2 regions of the Streptomyces sp. NPDC028314 genome follow, and region 2 is predicted to be linked to the other one. Evidence: riboswitches for the same ligand, from Rfam matches in the RefSeq annotation. Region 2 holds a riboswitch; the other holds the start of a gene.

Region 1 (7,127 bases), 210 kb from region 2:
CGACGGCAGGATCGAGGCGAAGTTCTGCCGTTTGGGAGTCACCGCCATGCCGCCGTTGACCAGCGAGCCGCCGCCGACCCCGCGGCCCTGGTAGACGATGATCCCGCCCATCTCCTCGGCGTCCAGGATGCCCGTGTACTTGGGGACGTCCTTGTCGATCGGGAAGCCGAGGAAGTTGCTGAGGGGTGCCTTCGTCCTGGTGCGCAGCCAGTAGGAACGATAGTCCGGCTTGGTGGTGTTGGCGAAGATCTTTCCATCGGTGCCGGGGGTGTCCCAGGCCATGCCCATCTCGATCATCTGGACGTCGACACCCGCCTGGGCGAGGCGCAGTGCGGCGACGGAGCCGCCGTATCCGGTGCCGATCACGAGGACCGGTACATGGGCCCCCGCTGCGATGGGGGCGTTCGCGGTGACTGTTCCGGCGCGGGCGGCCGTGGTGTTGACGGCCAGTGCCGCGGCTCCAAGAATGGAACCGGTTCCAGCGATGAATCCACGGCGTGAAACACCCTTGGATACCTTGTTGTTCAGGGATTTGTCACTCATGTGACGTTCCTCACTCTCGACGGAGTGAGAACAAGTTCTACTGTTGCTTGCGTGGTAAGTCACTACATACGCCGAGGTAATTTCCGGCCGCTTCGGGGCCGGTGGCCCCGCGCAGCCCCGTGACGCCCGTGACGCCCGTGGCGCCGGGGTCGCAAGCGGCGGCCTCGTCCTAGGGGAGGCTCCACTGGGCCACGTCGTCGGCGAGTCCGGCGTTCAGGGCGAACTGCACTGCGGCGGGGGAGCTTTCGGCGGGGATCCGGAAGGCGATGAACCCGAGCGCGGTGTCGCCGGGGTCGAGGGTGACGGTGGCGGGAAACGCCGGTCCCGCGTCGGTGGGGGTGTCGGATCCGGTGTAGCGCCGCCCGGAGGTGTCGAGCAGGTGCGCGGCGGGCGCGGGGGAGTCCTCGTACGGGGCCGTGCCGGTGTTCTCCAGCTTCAGCTGTACGGCGACCAGCCGGCCCGCGCCCTCGGGCGCGGGCCCCGTCGGGCTCGCCGGCTTCGCGGGGTCGGCCACCTTCGTCAGGGTGACGTCGAGGCGCTCGCCGGGCCGGGTGCCGGCCAGGGAAACGGTCTCGGAGGAGCCGGTCGGATCGCCGGGCCCGGAGTGGGCGGGGGCGTGGCCGGCCGGTGCGGCGCCGAGTGCGGCGGTGGCGAGCAGCACGAGAGCGGCGAGCGGGCTCCGGAGGCGGCGCGCGGCTCCCGTGATCCGCGTACGGCGCATGGCGGCACCTCCTTCACTGCCCCCCGCCCACGATCCTCCGCGGGTGGCGCTCGCGCCACCCGCGGAGGATCGTGGGCGGGGCCGCCGGCCCGGGCCCCCGGCACGGATCGGCTCGGGCGACCCGCTCGCCGCCGCCCGGACCTCCGGGGCACCCGTACGCGCTCGGAAATTCCCCCAGTTGACCACCGAATTCGGTGGATCTTCGGGCCGAGCCATGTCATGGTTGGTCTCGCCGAAGGGGTGTAGCTCAGCTGGCCAGAGCAACGGTCTCCAAAACCGTAGGTCGCAGGTTCGACTCCTGCCGCCCCTGCAAGAAGCAGCACCAGCGTGGATGCGCAGAACGCCCAGGTGGGAGACCTCTTCCCAGCTGGGCGTTCGTCATCTCCCGGCGTCGAGGTCACCGCCCCGGCTTCGGTCAGCCGCGGCCGGCCTCGGCGCAGCGTACGCATGTCGTCGCCGCCGGGCGTACCTCCAGGCGGGCCTCCGGTATCGGCTCGCCGCACCCCTCACACCGCCCGTAGACGCCTTGCTCCAGGCGGTCCAGTGCGTGGTCCAGCTCCCCCAGGTACGCGTTGGCCTGGGCGAGCAGGGCTGCGACATGGGCACGCTCGAAAGCGGTGCTGGACCCTTCCGGATCGTGCTCGTCGTCGACCGCCACGAGGGCGTTCGCCTCGACGATGCCGTCGAAGTCGCGCCTCAAGGCCGCGATCTGCGCACGTGTCGAGGCCTGCTCGGCCGCGATCCGTTCACGGACGACCGAGGGGAAGTCCGTAGCGGAAGGGGGAGGATCGGGCGTACCGCTCATGCGTGCGACAACGTCGGGGCGGGGGTGTGCATTCCGCGCTCCATGAGCGCGGTGGCCACGGCCGAATGCCGAGAGACCGGCGCTGACCTGCGGACACGCAGCAGCCCTCCCGTGGGGAGGCCGGGAGGGGCGTGCGCCCGGGATGGTCCGGGGCCACACCATATGCACTGCTGCGGGTCTGCGGGTAGCCATGTGACAGGAGAGGTTCCGGATGGGGCGGAGCCGGCCGACGGTCCGGGCGCACGGTGTCCGGATGCGCGCGGGAAGCCGCGGCCCCAGGGTGGATGCATGTCGGACCAGTCGCCACCGCCGGGACAGGAGCCTCCCCGCTGGGGTCAGCGGCCTCCGCCGGGATACGGAACACCGCAGCCGCCCGGAGCGTCGTGGGGGTCTCCGCCGCCTCCGAGGAAGGGCAGCACCGGCCGGATCATCGGGCTGTCCTGCCTGGGGGCCATTGGTCTGCTGCTGCTCATCGGCGTGATCGGCGCCCTCCTGACCGTGTCCGGCGGAGGAGAACCCGACCGGCGCCCGGCCGTGCCGCCGAGCCCGTCGGTCTCGGGGACGCTCACCCCGTCGGCCGGTGAGAGGCCGGCGACCACCGGGCCCGCGGGCGACGTGAAGATCACCGGGTGCGAGCTCGACCCGGACACGGGCTGGGGGAGCGCCGAGCTGCTGATCACCAACCGGTCCTCCAAGTCGAGCAGCTACATCATCAGCGTGGAGTTCGTCGACGCGTCGAACAAGCGGCTCGGCGAGGCCGCCGCGTTCTCGAACAACCTCGCGCCGGGGCAGAGCGCGCGGACCACGGCGCAGGGGCTGGAGCAGATCCAGGACAGGATCAGCTGCCGGATCACGGACGTGACCCGCTACGCCTCCTGACCCGGCCCGGATGCGACCGGAGACCTCCCGCCGCATCGTGGTGGCATGGAGCATGCGCCGATCGTCGTGCACCGGATCTCCGTCTCGGGCGGCCGGAGGGTCACCATCCGCGTCCAGGAGCAGGACCCGGGCCTGGCCCAGGAGCAGGCCCAAGAGCAGGCCCAGCCCCAGGAGCAGGGGGAGCCCCGGGCCCCGGATCGGGAGCAGGTCCTGGGCCTGGCCCACAGTGACGCGGACGTGATCGAACTCCTGCGCCGGGCCGGGGTGGCGGACCCCGACGAACTCGTGCTCGGCGAGGAAACCCCGCTGCTCAGCTGGGAGGGCGACGAGCCCCACGTCTACCTGCCCGCCCCGCCCGACCCCGACGGGTTCTGAGAGCGCTCGCCCGGTCCGCACCCGGGCGTCTGGCAGACTTGGCAGGGTTCTCCCAGGCGGTGCAGGACAGGAAACCGGTGCGAATCCGGTGCGGTCCCGCCACTGTGACCGGAATCCGCCCCGCGCGGATCCGGGAGTCAGACACTGACGCACCGCCTCTTCACTTCGACCGGGGACGAGGATCCCCCGGAGAGGCTTCGCCATGCCGCGTTCCCGCGCTGTTCTGCGCTCGCTCATACCCCTCGCGCTGCTCGCGCCCCTTGCCGCCTGCGGGGGTTCGCCGGGCGGGAAGGACGCCGCCGCGCGCGCCGGCGCCGTGCCCGGGTTCCCGTACACCGTCGCCAACTGCGGTGTCAGCACCACCTACCAGGTCCCGCCCGAGCGCGTGGTCACCCTGAACCAGCACACCACCGAGATCATGCTGGCCCTGGGACTGGAGCGGAAACTGGTCGGCACCGCCTACCTGGACGACGCCGTCCTGCCCGCCTACCGGCCCGCGTACGAGAAGACGAAGGTGCTGGCCAAGGAGTACCCCTCCAAGGAGGTCCTCCTCGGCGCCAACCCCGATTTCGTGTACGGCGGTTACGCCAGCGCCTTCGACAAGGCGCAGGGCCGCGACCGCGAGGGACTGGCCGGGTCCGGCGTCAACTCCCGTCTCAGCGTGGAGTACTGCACCCAGGGGCCGGTCGGGCTGGACCAGCTCAAGACCGAGATCACCGAAGTGGCGCACACCTTCGGCGTACCGGAGCGCGGCGCCGAGCTCATCGCGGACGAGCAGCACCGCATCGAGGCCGTCACCGCGCGGGTGAAGGACAAGGCCAAGCCGTCCGTCTTCGTCTACGACTCGGGCGAGGCCTCCGCCTTCACCTCGGGAGGCAACGGCATCGGCAACGAGATCGTCTCCCTCGCCGGGGGGACGAACGTGTTCGCCGACCTCAAGGACACCTTCGGCGACGTCGCCTGGGAGAAGGTCATCGAGCGGGCACCCGAGGTCGTCCTGATCTTCGACTACGGCGGCACCACCGTCGAGGCCAAGAAGCAGCGCCTGTTGAACGACCCGGCCCTGGCGCAGGTTCCCGCCGTCAAGAACCAGCGGTTCGTGGTGCTGCCGCTGTCCTCGGCCGTGCTCGGAGTACGCGTCCCCGACGCCGTCGAATCCCTGGGCCGCCAGCTGCACCCCGACGCCGCGTGAGCTCGCGCCGTACCCCGGCCGCCCTCGTGCTCCTCGCCGCGGCGCTCATCGCGTCCGCCGTCGCGGGCCTCGCCCTGGGACCGGTACGGATCGCCCCCGGCCAGGTGCTCGACATCGTGCTCGCGGGCCCCGGACCGGGCGGCGGGGCCTTCGGCTCGATCGTGTGGGACGTCAGGATGCCGCGCGTGCTGCTCGGCGCCGTCGTCGGCGCCGGACTCGCCGTGGCGGGCACCGTCCTGCAGGCCCTCGTGCGCAACCAGCTCGCCGACCCCTTCCTGCTCGGCGCCTCCTCGGGGGCGTCGGCCGGGGCCGTGCTGGTGATCGTCTTCGGTACGGGGACCCTCGGATTCGCGGGCGGGGCGGGCGTGCCGCTCGCGGCGTTCGCCGGGTCCATGGGCGCGCTCGTCGCCGTCTACGCGATGGCGCGGCGCGGCGGCACCATGACCACCGGCCGGCTGATCCTGGCCGGGGTCGCCGTCCAGTACATCCTGTCGGCCCTCACCAGCCTGGTGCTGGTGCTGGCGGCACACCCCGACCAGATCCGCAGCGTCCTCTTCTGGACCCTCGGCGGGCTGGGCGGTGCCCGCTGGGACGAACTCGCCCTGCCCACGGCCGCGCTGCTCCTCGGCACCGGCCTGCTCCTCGCCCTCGCCCGGCCGCTGGACCTGCTGCTCGCCGGGGAGGAGGGCGCACACACCCTCGGCCTGGACACGGCCCGGTTCCGGGCCGCCGTGTTCGTCCTCACCTCCCTCGTCATCGGTGTGCTGGTCGCCTACAGCGGCGCGATCGGCTTCGTCGGGCTGATGGTTCCGCACGCCGCCCGGATGGCGGTGGGCGCCGGACACCGGGCGCTGCTGCCGGTGGCCGCGCTGGGCGGGGCGGTGTTCCTGACACTGTCCGATCTGGCGGCCCGTACGGCCGCGGCGCCGCAGGAGATACCCGTCGGCGTGGTCACGGCACTCGTCGGCGGGCCGTTCTTCCTGTGGATGCTGCGCAGGTCCACCCGTACCGAGGGGGTGGCCGGATGAGCCTGCTGACGGGACGCCCGGTGGAACTCCGCGTCGAGGCCCTCCGTTACGAGGTCGAAGGCAAGACGGTGCTGCACGGAATCGACCTCACCGCCCGGCCCGGCGAGACCGTCGCAGTGGTCGGGCCCAACGGCAGCGGCAAGACCACCCTGCTGCGCTGTGTCTACGGCACCCTGCGCCCCGCCTCCGGCCGGGTGCTGCTGGACGGGGTCGACGCGGCGTCGCTGGGCGTCAAGGACAGGGCCAGGCGGGTGGCGGTCGTCCCGCAGGACGCGGCCGGCACCTTCGGGCTGTCGGTCCGCGAGGTCGTCGCCATGGGCCGCAGCCCGCACAAGCGGTTCTGGGAACAGGACGGACCCGACGACGCCCGGCGCGTCGGCGAGGCCCTGGAGACCGTCGGCGCGGCCGCCTTCGCCGCCCGCCGGTTCGATGAACTCTCCGGCGGCGAACGCCAGCGCGCCCTGGTCGCCCGCGCCCTCGTCCAGGACCCCGGCCTGCTCGCCCTCGACGAGCCGACCAACCACCTGGACATCCGCTACCAGCTGGAGATCCTGGGCCTGGTCCGCGCCCTCCCCGCGACCAGCCTGCTCGTCCTGCACGACCTCAACCTGGCCGCGTCCTTCTGCGACCGGCTGTACGTGCTGGCAGGCGGACGGGTCGTGGCCTCGGGGGCCCCGGCCGAGGTCCTCACCGAGGCGTTGCTGTCCGAGGTGTACGGAGTCCGGGCCCGGGTCGGCACCCACCCGACCACCGGCGGGCCGAGCATCGTCTACCTTCCGGTGGCCGGGGAACGCGTGCGGGAGTAGAGCCGCGGCTCTACCCCTGGAAGCCGTAGGGCCGGGTGATCAGTTCCATCCCGTGTCCGGACGGATCCGGGAAGTAGACGCCGCGGCCCCCGTCATTGTGGTTGATCTCCCCCGGATGCTTCTGGTGCGGGTCGGCGTAGTAGGCGATCCCCGCCGACTTGATCTTTTCGAAAGCCGCGTCGAACACGTCCTCGGAGACGAGGAACGCGTAGTGCTGGGCGGCGATGGACTCGGCCGGAGCGGTCGCGAAATCCAGGGTGACGCCGTTGCCGGTCTCGACGGGGACGAAGGGTCCCCACTCGTTCCCGACCTCCAGACCGAGGAGGTCCGCCAGGAACTCGGCGAACTCCCGGTTGTCACGCGAGTGGACGATGGTGTGGTTCAGCTGGACTGACATGAGTGAATGCCTCCGAAAGGCACGCCACGGCACCTCCATGCCTCACCCGGTCGGTGACCGACACGCGATGCCGTCACTGTGATCCTAAACGGACGGTCCAGGCGAATACCACCCGGTATTCGGACGATGGCGGACGCCGGCGGCGCACGATGGCCGACGGCGGCTCAGGGCGCCGGGCGGTCGGCGGTACACGGAGCCGGGCGGTCGGCGGAGGACGGCGGCGCACGGCGGCCGACGAACGGCCCGGCTCAGGAACCTCCGTACACGGCCTTGACGTTGTCCTGAGCAGGGTGCGTCCGTCCGGCCGGCCCCGCCGCGAATACCCGCAGCAGGTTCTCCGTCACGCGTGTGGTCAGTGCGCCGGAGCGCGCGTCGAGGCCG
Region 2 (7,127 bases):
CGGCGGCGCCGATCAGCAGCACCAGCGCTCCGGTGGCGACGGCGGGCAGGTACGAGCCCGCGTCATGGGCGGCGTCCGCGGCGGGCGCGGCCTCGACCACCTTGGGGCCGGGGGCGGGCGCGGCTGCCGCGGGAGCGCTGGTCGTCGGGGTCGTCGGGGTCGTCGCGGTCGTCGGAGTCGCGGAAGGAGTCGGCGAGGCGCTCTCGGAGGGGCCTGCCGGGGGGCCCTGCGAAGCCGGGGCGCTCGGCGGCTGTGTCGTCGCGGGGGCGGGAGGCGCGGGGTCGGCCGGTGGCGGGTTCTCCGGCTTGGGGCCCGTGTTGACGTTCGGCGGCAGGGGCGCCGCGGTGCGGGTGTCCTTGGGGAGCGGCTGGTTGCCGCCCATCGGCTGGGCGTTCTTGGCGCGCAGCTGGTCGGGGGTGACGGTGGGCCGGCCCTCGGTGCCCTCGATGTTCGTGCTGCCGAAGATCCACAGATCGACGCTGCCGGGCTTCGGCTTGTAGAGCATCGCCCCGAGCTGGCTGTACTCCCAGGTGTTCTGGCCCGGGTCGGCGTGCCAGTACGACCAGTAGGCCGAGGCGGGCGGCGTCAGGACGCAGTCGTCCTGCTGCGGGGTCGGGAACTGCTTGCCGCCCTGGTAGCCGCTGTAGCCGATGCGGCAGATGAAGGCGGGGCCGTCGTGGCCGGTGCCGGTGGTGGCCCAGCCGCCCTGGTTGAGGAGTTCGTAGCCGGTGGTGGGCGTGGTGCCGCAGGAGCGGTAGACGGGGCCGCCCCAGTGGCTGAAGTCCACGGCGAGGACGGCTCCGGAGGAGGTGGTGCACTGTCCCATGGGCTGCGGGGCGGCCCCGGCCGGGCCGGCGGTGGCGGCGAGGGCCGCCACCGTCAGCCCGAGCGCGGCGGCCGTACGGGCCAGGGCGCGGAGCACGGGGTTGCCGCTCATGCGCTGCCTCCGGTGGTCTCGCGGCGGCGCTTCGCGGCGCGGGTGACGCCCCAGCCGCCGAGGACCAGGAGCACTGACGCGGCGGCGAGACCGCCGACCTGGGCGCCGGTGGAGGCGAGGTTGCCGCCTGAGCCTGAGCCTGAGCCTGAGCCTGAGCCTTTGCCTGAGCCCGAACCTGAGCCGCTGCCCGTTTCGCCGGACGTACCCGTTCCGCCGGAGGTGTTGGTTCCGCCCGAGGGGCCTGTTCCGCCCGAGGTGTTCGTCCCGCCGGCCGAGCCCGTCCCGCCCGTCTCCTCGCCCGGGGTCACGATCACGGGAGCGGAGGAGGAGCCGGAGGAAGTGCCGGACGAGGAGCCGGTGGTGCCGCCCGTGGTGCCGCCGCTCGTGCCGCCGGATGTCCCGCCGGTCGTCCCGCCCGTCGTCCCGCCCGTGGTGCCGCCGGTCGTGCCGCCGGTGGTGCCGCCGCCGGTCGTGCCGCCCGTGGTGCCTCCGGAGGTGCTGGGGACGGGTTCCGGGGTGGTGCCTTCGAGGCTGCGGGCGAGGGTGCCGAAGGAGATGCCGGTGGCGCCGCCCACGGCCTGCGCGGAGGCGCGGACGTCGGATCCGGGCTGGGAGCCCTTGGCGATGTTGAAGCCGCCGTCGCCGTTCTGCTGCGAGGCCAGGAACTTACGGGCCTTGGCGATGTGGTCCGCGTACTTCGTACCTTCCAGGGACAGGCCCTGCACGGCGAGGGCCGCCGAGTTGACGGAGTTGCCGGAGGCGCCGGGAAAGCCGCCGTCGTCCTTCTGCTGCGTCGCCAGCCAGGCGACCGCCTTGTCCACGGCCGTCTGCGAGGCGGCGTCGGGGAGCAGGTCGAGGGCCATGGCGGCCATCGCGGTGGAGTCGACCTCGGCCTGGCTCGCCTCGCCGATCAGGCTCGGCCAGGCACCCGAGGGGTCCTGGAGGTTCTTGAGGTAGGCGATCGGCTCTGCCGCGGCGGCCGTCTCGCCCGCGCGAACCTGGGCGATGACACCCAGGGACTGCGAGAAGACGGAGGTGGCGTTGGTGTAGTTGCCCTTGGCCGCGCAGCGGACCGGGGCCGGAGACGAGGCGGGGCAGACCGCCTTGGCGAGCGCGCCGATCAGGTCCTGCCCGCCGAAGGCGCGCGGGTCGCGGCCCACGGCTTCCGCGAGGAGGGCCGCCTTGCCGATGGAGCCGCCGCCGGCGTACTTGGTGCCGATCAGGGTCCAGTCGTGGATGCCGCGGCCCTTGCCGTCCTTGCCGCCTTTGTCGAGGAAGTCGACGATGTTGCGCAGGGTGGCGTTGTTCTCGCCGGTGGCCGCCAGCGCGTAGGCGCCGTCGATGGTCATGCCGTAGTCCGCGAAGCCGGTGCCCGGGCTGCTCTCGTAGAAGCGGCCCTGGATCAGCCGACTGGGGTCCGAGAGGTACGCCGAGCCCTTCTTCACGTCGGGCCCTTCACCCGGCGGAGTGGTCGGAGGCGTGGTGGGTGGGGTCGTGGGCGTCGTCGTCGGCGGCGTGGTCGGCGGGGTCGTGGGCGGAGTGGTCGGGGGAGTGGTGGGCGGAGTGGTCGGAGGTGTGGTCGGCGGGGTCGTCGGGTCGGGCTGCCTGGTGGTCAGCGCGACCAGGTCGCTCTCGGCGCCCGCGATCACGACCGGGGTGGTGGCGAACAGCCGCGGGTCGGTGTCGCCCTCCTCGAAGCCGAAGCCACCCTGCGGAAGCTGCTGCTTGGAGAGCCAGGAGACACCCGCGTCCGCGTGACCCGCATCGCCCAGGGCGCGCAGGGCCTGCGCCGCCCAGCCGGTGGAGTTCGCGCTGCCGGTCGTCAGGTACGAGGCGGAGGGCCAGGCGCCCGTCGGGAGCTGGGACTTCTTGAGGTAGGCCCGGGCCTTCTCGACCACCGCGTCGTGGCCGCCGGCTCGCTTGAGGGCCAGGGTGATCAGTCCGGTGGAGGCGGCGTCGCTGTCGCACCACCCGCCGGAGCGGATGAGGATGCCGGTGAAGCCGCCGTCCTCGCACTGGAGGCCGGTCAGCCGGTGAACGGCGTCGGCGGGGGGCGTCACACCGCCGTTGAGCAGGGCGATGACGGCCATGGCCTGGGCGTCGGACTGGCCGGTGGTGCGGAAGTCGCCCTTGGTGAGGCAGCCTTCGACCGTCTCGCCGTCGCCGATGTCCCTGGGACACACGTACGTGACGAGGTCCCCGAGCAGGTCGTGGCCGCCGAAGGCGCGGGGATCCTTCCCGGTGGCCTCGGCGACGAGCGCGAGGCGCGCGGCGGCGGTGGCGTCGGGGATCCCGTCCTTGCCGGCCGGGTAGGCGTACGCGTCCGTCTGCGCGGGCGTGGCGAGGAAGTCGGCGGCCTTCCGGGCGGCCGGGCTCTTGGGATCGGCGCCGGCCAGGGCGTAGACGACCTCCGTCGTGAACAGGTGGTTCGGGGTCGTGGCACCCTCGTCGACGACGCGCTCCCCGTCCGTCAGCTGTCCGGCGAGCCAGCGGGTGGCGGCGGGAACGTCGACCGCGCCCGGAGGCACCGTCGGGGGTCCCGTCGGTCCGGTCGGGTCCGGCGAGGGGGCACTGCCCCCGGCGCGCACGTCGTCGGGGGAGAAGGCGGGCTTGCCCGAGGTGCCGCCGATGTCGGTGCCGCCGTAGACCCAGGCGTCCACGTCGCCGGGCTTCGGGGTGCGCGCCATGGCGCCGAGCGGGCTGTAGGTCCAGTTCTTCTGACCGGGGGATGCGATCCAGTACGACCAGTACGCGGTGGCCTGCGGGGTGAGCACGCAGTCCTCCTTGTCCGGAGTGGGGTACTGCGTACCGGTGTTGAAGGAGCCGTTGCCTATGCGGCAGATGAACCCGTCACCGTCGTGGACGGTGCCGGTGGTGGTGAAGCCGCCCGTGTGCAGCAGCTCGTAGCCGGTCGTCGGGGTGGTGTCGCAGCCGCGCTCGACCTTGCCGCCGAAGGGGCCGAAGTCCACGGCGACGATGGCGCCGGTGGTGGCCGTGCACTGCTCGATCGGATCGGCATTGGCGGACGAGGGAACCGTGAGGAAGGCCACGCCCGCACCGAGCGTCAGGAAGGACGCGGTCACGAGGGAGAAGAACCGCCGTCTCGTCCCCGACTGCCGTTTCGCCTGTTGTTCGGTCCCCACCGCGGCCCTCGTCTCTGCCGTACGGGACCGGAAACGTGGCGAGGAGCCCCCGCACGGCGGTGCCGTGGGGAGGCGGGACGACCACGCCGTAGTCCGCGACGGCGTTCTTCGTTTCATGACACTGCGCCAGGCATTCCGACTCGCCCGGATCGCTCCGGGCCTACGGTTGCGGGTCAGCGCCGGACTTCGACCGGCTTCCCCTGGTGCTGAGTACTTATCAGCCGGAGTGCAACACGGATCCCGTGAGGGCGTCAAGGTGGCGTGCATCTCATCGGCCCGTCCCCGCCCGAGGGTTCGCCGGGACGCTGGCGGACCCTTGATCACTCGGGTAGCGTCCTGCGCTGCCACATGGGGGAATCCGGTGCGAAGCCGGAGCTGACGCGCAGCGGTGTGGGACGGCGGGGGCCGTCTCCGAGCCCGAATGCCCATACGGCGATGCAGTACAGGAAGCCGTACCACGCGTTCCGGACGGCGGCCCCCCGGCATGCCCGGCCGTGCTCGCGCACGGCTGCCCGGCGCGGGGAGCGGCTGGCGTCCGCCGATTCCAGGAGCAGGCCATGTCCCGTCCCCGTACCTCCCGCCGCCTCGCGCTCGCGGTGCCCGCCGTGCTGGGCGCCTTCGCCCTCACCGCGCTGCCCGCCTTCGCGACCTCCAGCCCCGCGCAGATCGCCACGTCCAAGACGAACGGTGTCGCCTACCTCAAGTCGCTCCAGGCGGCGGACGGTTCGTACGCCGGCTCCGGGCTGTCCAACGAGTGGGCGTTCAGCGCCTTCGCCGCGGCCGGTACGGCCGTCGTCGACGTGGTGCCCGGCGGCGACACGACGAAGAACGCCCGCACCGTCTACCGCAACCTGTTGTCGACGGCGGGCTGGCCGCAGGCCTCCCCGGTGGTCACGGACTACGAGCGCGGCACCCTCAACGCGTACGCGGCCGGCATCGACCCGGCCCGCGTCTCGGCCTCGCGCAACCTCGTGGCGAACATCTACTCCTACTGGCAGACGGCCGAGGCGGGCTACTTCGGCCCGTCCGGGAACTTCAACGGCACCGTTTTCGCGGCCCTTTCGCTGGGCGGAGCCAAGACCCAGGCCGGCGGCAGCCGCATCCCCCAGGCCCTGACCGACTCGATGGTCACCCGTATCCGCGCCAACCAGCACGTGGACGGCGGCTGGACCTACCAGAAGGCCGAGGGCAACCCCACCGTCCTGAACTCCGCGGGCGACGTCGACATGACCGGCGCCGCCATGGCCGCCCTCTGCGCCTCCGGAGTCCCCAACACCGACGCGGACGTCGTCCAGGCCAAGAACTTCCTCAAGAGCACGCTGGTCGCCAACAGCGGTGCCTTCAACTCCCTCTACGGGGTCAACACCAGCTCCAACGGCTGGGGCGTCGCCGGCCTCAACGCCTGCGGCTTCAACCCGCAGTCCGGTGACTTCCTCACCGGACTCGGCAAGACCCCCGTCGACTTCCTGATCGCCAACCAGTACAACCCGGCGGGCGGCTTCAAGTACAAGCCCTCCGACACCAGCCCGTCCGCCTACTCCTCCATCGACGCCCTGCGCGCCGTCGCCGGCGGCGGCTTCACCACGGCCCCGCCGGTCCCGGTCACCGCCGGGGCCCCGCAGTGGGTCGCCCAGTCCGCCTTCACCGCCGGCACCGCCACGAAGCTGGCGCTGAGCGTCGACGACGGCGCGGGCAACCTCAAGGTGTGCTCGGTGGCCTTCACCCCGACCGGTACGACCACCACCCTCGGTGACGTACTGGCCGCCGCGACCGGCGCCGCCACCCCGTCGGGCTGCGTCACCGGCGTGACCCCGTCCTCCGGCACCGGGACGATCACCACCGTCAACGGCAAGGCCAACAGCGGCTCGAACACCTGGAAGGTCAGCGTCGACGGCTCGGCCTTCGCCGGTGCGCTGCGCGAGAAGGTCATCAACGTGGGTGACACGATCGCCCTGCGCTGGGGCGCCTGATCCCGTTCCGGGTGCGGGGCCCCGTACGCCGGGCCCCGCACCCGGCCTCGGATCGCACCGGCCGTCAGAGCGCCCGCGGCAGCGGCCGCTGTGGGGGACCGGTGTACGCGCCGAGGGGCGGATCAGGGCGACCGTCTTCCACTTCTCCCGGCTTGGCGGGACCTGCCCCCTGGACGGGCCGGGGACGGCTCAGCCGTGGAAGGAACCGTGCCGTCCCGCCCCGGACGCGAAGCGCGCGGCACCCGAGAGGGTCTCGCCGGCCGACAGCGGCACCATGCCGTGCCGCAACTCGGCGGCCAGCGCCTCGGGCTCCGCCAGCCCGTGCTGCTCCCGTACGGACAGCCGGTCGTGGCGCAGGCACAGCTGCGGGAACGCCGCGATCTCCCGCGCGAGTTCCTCCGCCGCGTGCCGGGCCCGCCCCGGCGGTACGAGACGGTTCGCGAGCCCGATCGCGTACGCCTCGGCGGCCGGAACGGGCCGGCCGGTCAGGATCAGGTCCATGGCGCGGCTCTCGCCGATCAGCCGGGGCAGCCGGACCGTGCCGCCGTCGATCAGCGGCACCCCCCACCGGCGGCAGAACACCCCGAGGACCGCGTCCTCCTCGACCACGCGCAGGTCGCACCACAGGGCCAGTTCGAGTCCGCCGGCCACGGCATGGCCGGTGACGGCCGCGATGACCGGCTTGGTCAGGCGCAACCGGGTCGGCCCCATCGGGCCGTCGCCGTCGGGCTCCACGCGGTTTCCGCGTTCGGTGCCGACGGCCTTGAGGTCGGCGCCCGCGCAGAACGTACCGCCCTCGCCCCACAGCACCGCGACCGAGGCGTCGTCGTCCGCCTCGAACTCCCTGAATGCATCGGCCAGTTGCCTGGCCGTCGGCCCGTCCACCGCGTTCCGCGCGGCGGGCCGCGACAACACCACGGTCGTCACGGGCCCGTCACGCTCGACGCGGACGGAGGGCGCGCCGCCCTGTTCTTCCGGTGCCGCCGGGATGTCGGTCATGGCGGCATTCTCACGTGTCCGCGGCCCGACGGCCAGAGCGGCGAGGAGGGCTCATCGCGGTGTCGTTCCGGAACGCGC

The links. Region 2 has a riboswitch for cobalamin ahead of ACZ4TG_RS03690 (prenyltransferase/squalene oxidase repeat-containing protein). Riboswitches for the same ligand answer to the same signal wherever they lie in the genome.
Region 1: it holds a riboswitch for cobalamin, as region 2 does, so the genes downstream of both, ACZ4TG_RS02765 (ABC transporter substrate-binding protein) here and ACZ4TG_RS03690 (prenyltransferase/squalene oxidase repeat-containing protein) in region 2, are expected to answer to the same signal.

The regions. Positions count from the first base shown of each region.
Region 1 is NZ_JBVHTP010000001.1:608,817-615,943, reverse strand. Features, by position in the region: gene ACZ4TG_RS02795 (GMC oxidoreductase) at 1-543, opposite strand, end outside; gene ACZ4TG_RS02790 (DUF4352 domain-containing protein) at 713-1,264, opposite strand; tRNA gene ACZ4TG_RS02785 (tRNA-Trp) at 1,501-1,574, shown strand; gene ACZ4TG_RS02780 (TraR/DksA family transcriptional regulator) at 1,680-2,069, opposite strand; gene ACZ4TG_RS02775 (FxLYD domain-containing protein) at 2,547-2,948, shown strand; gene ACZ4TG_RS02770 (hypothetical protein) at 2,994-3,323, shown strand; cobalamin riboswitch at 3,350-3,490, shown strand; gene ACZ4TG_RS02765 (ABC transporter substrate-binding protein) at 3,526-4,515, shown strand; gene ACZ4TG_RS02760 (FecCD family ABC transporter permease) at 4,479-5,543, shown strand; gene ACZ4TG_RS02755 (ABC transporter ATP-binding protein) at 5,540-6,349, shown strand; gene ACZ4TG_RS02750 (VOC family protein) at 6,360-6,746, opposite strand; gene ACZ4TG_RS02745 (N,N-dimethylformamidase beta subunit family domain-containing protein) at 6,995-7,127, opposite strand, start outside.
Region 2 is NZ_JBVHTP010000001.1:817,023-824,149, reverse strand. Features, by position in the region: gene ACZ4TG_RS03695 (hypothetical protein) at 1-937, opposite strand, end outside; gene ACZ4TG_RS03690 (prenyltransferase/squalene oxidase repeat-containing protein) at 934-4,080, opposite strand; cobalamin riboswitch at 4,189-4,321, opposite strand; cobalamin riboswitch at 4,396-4,524, shown strand; gene ACZ4TG_RS03685 (prenyltransferase/squalene oxidase repeat-containing protein) at 4,638-6,050, shown strand; gene ACZ4TG_RS03680 (crotonase/enoyl-CoA hydratase family protein) at 6,240-7,049, opposite strand.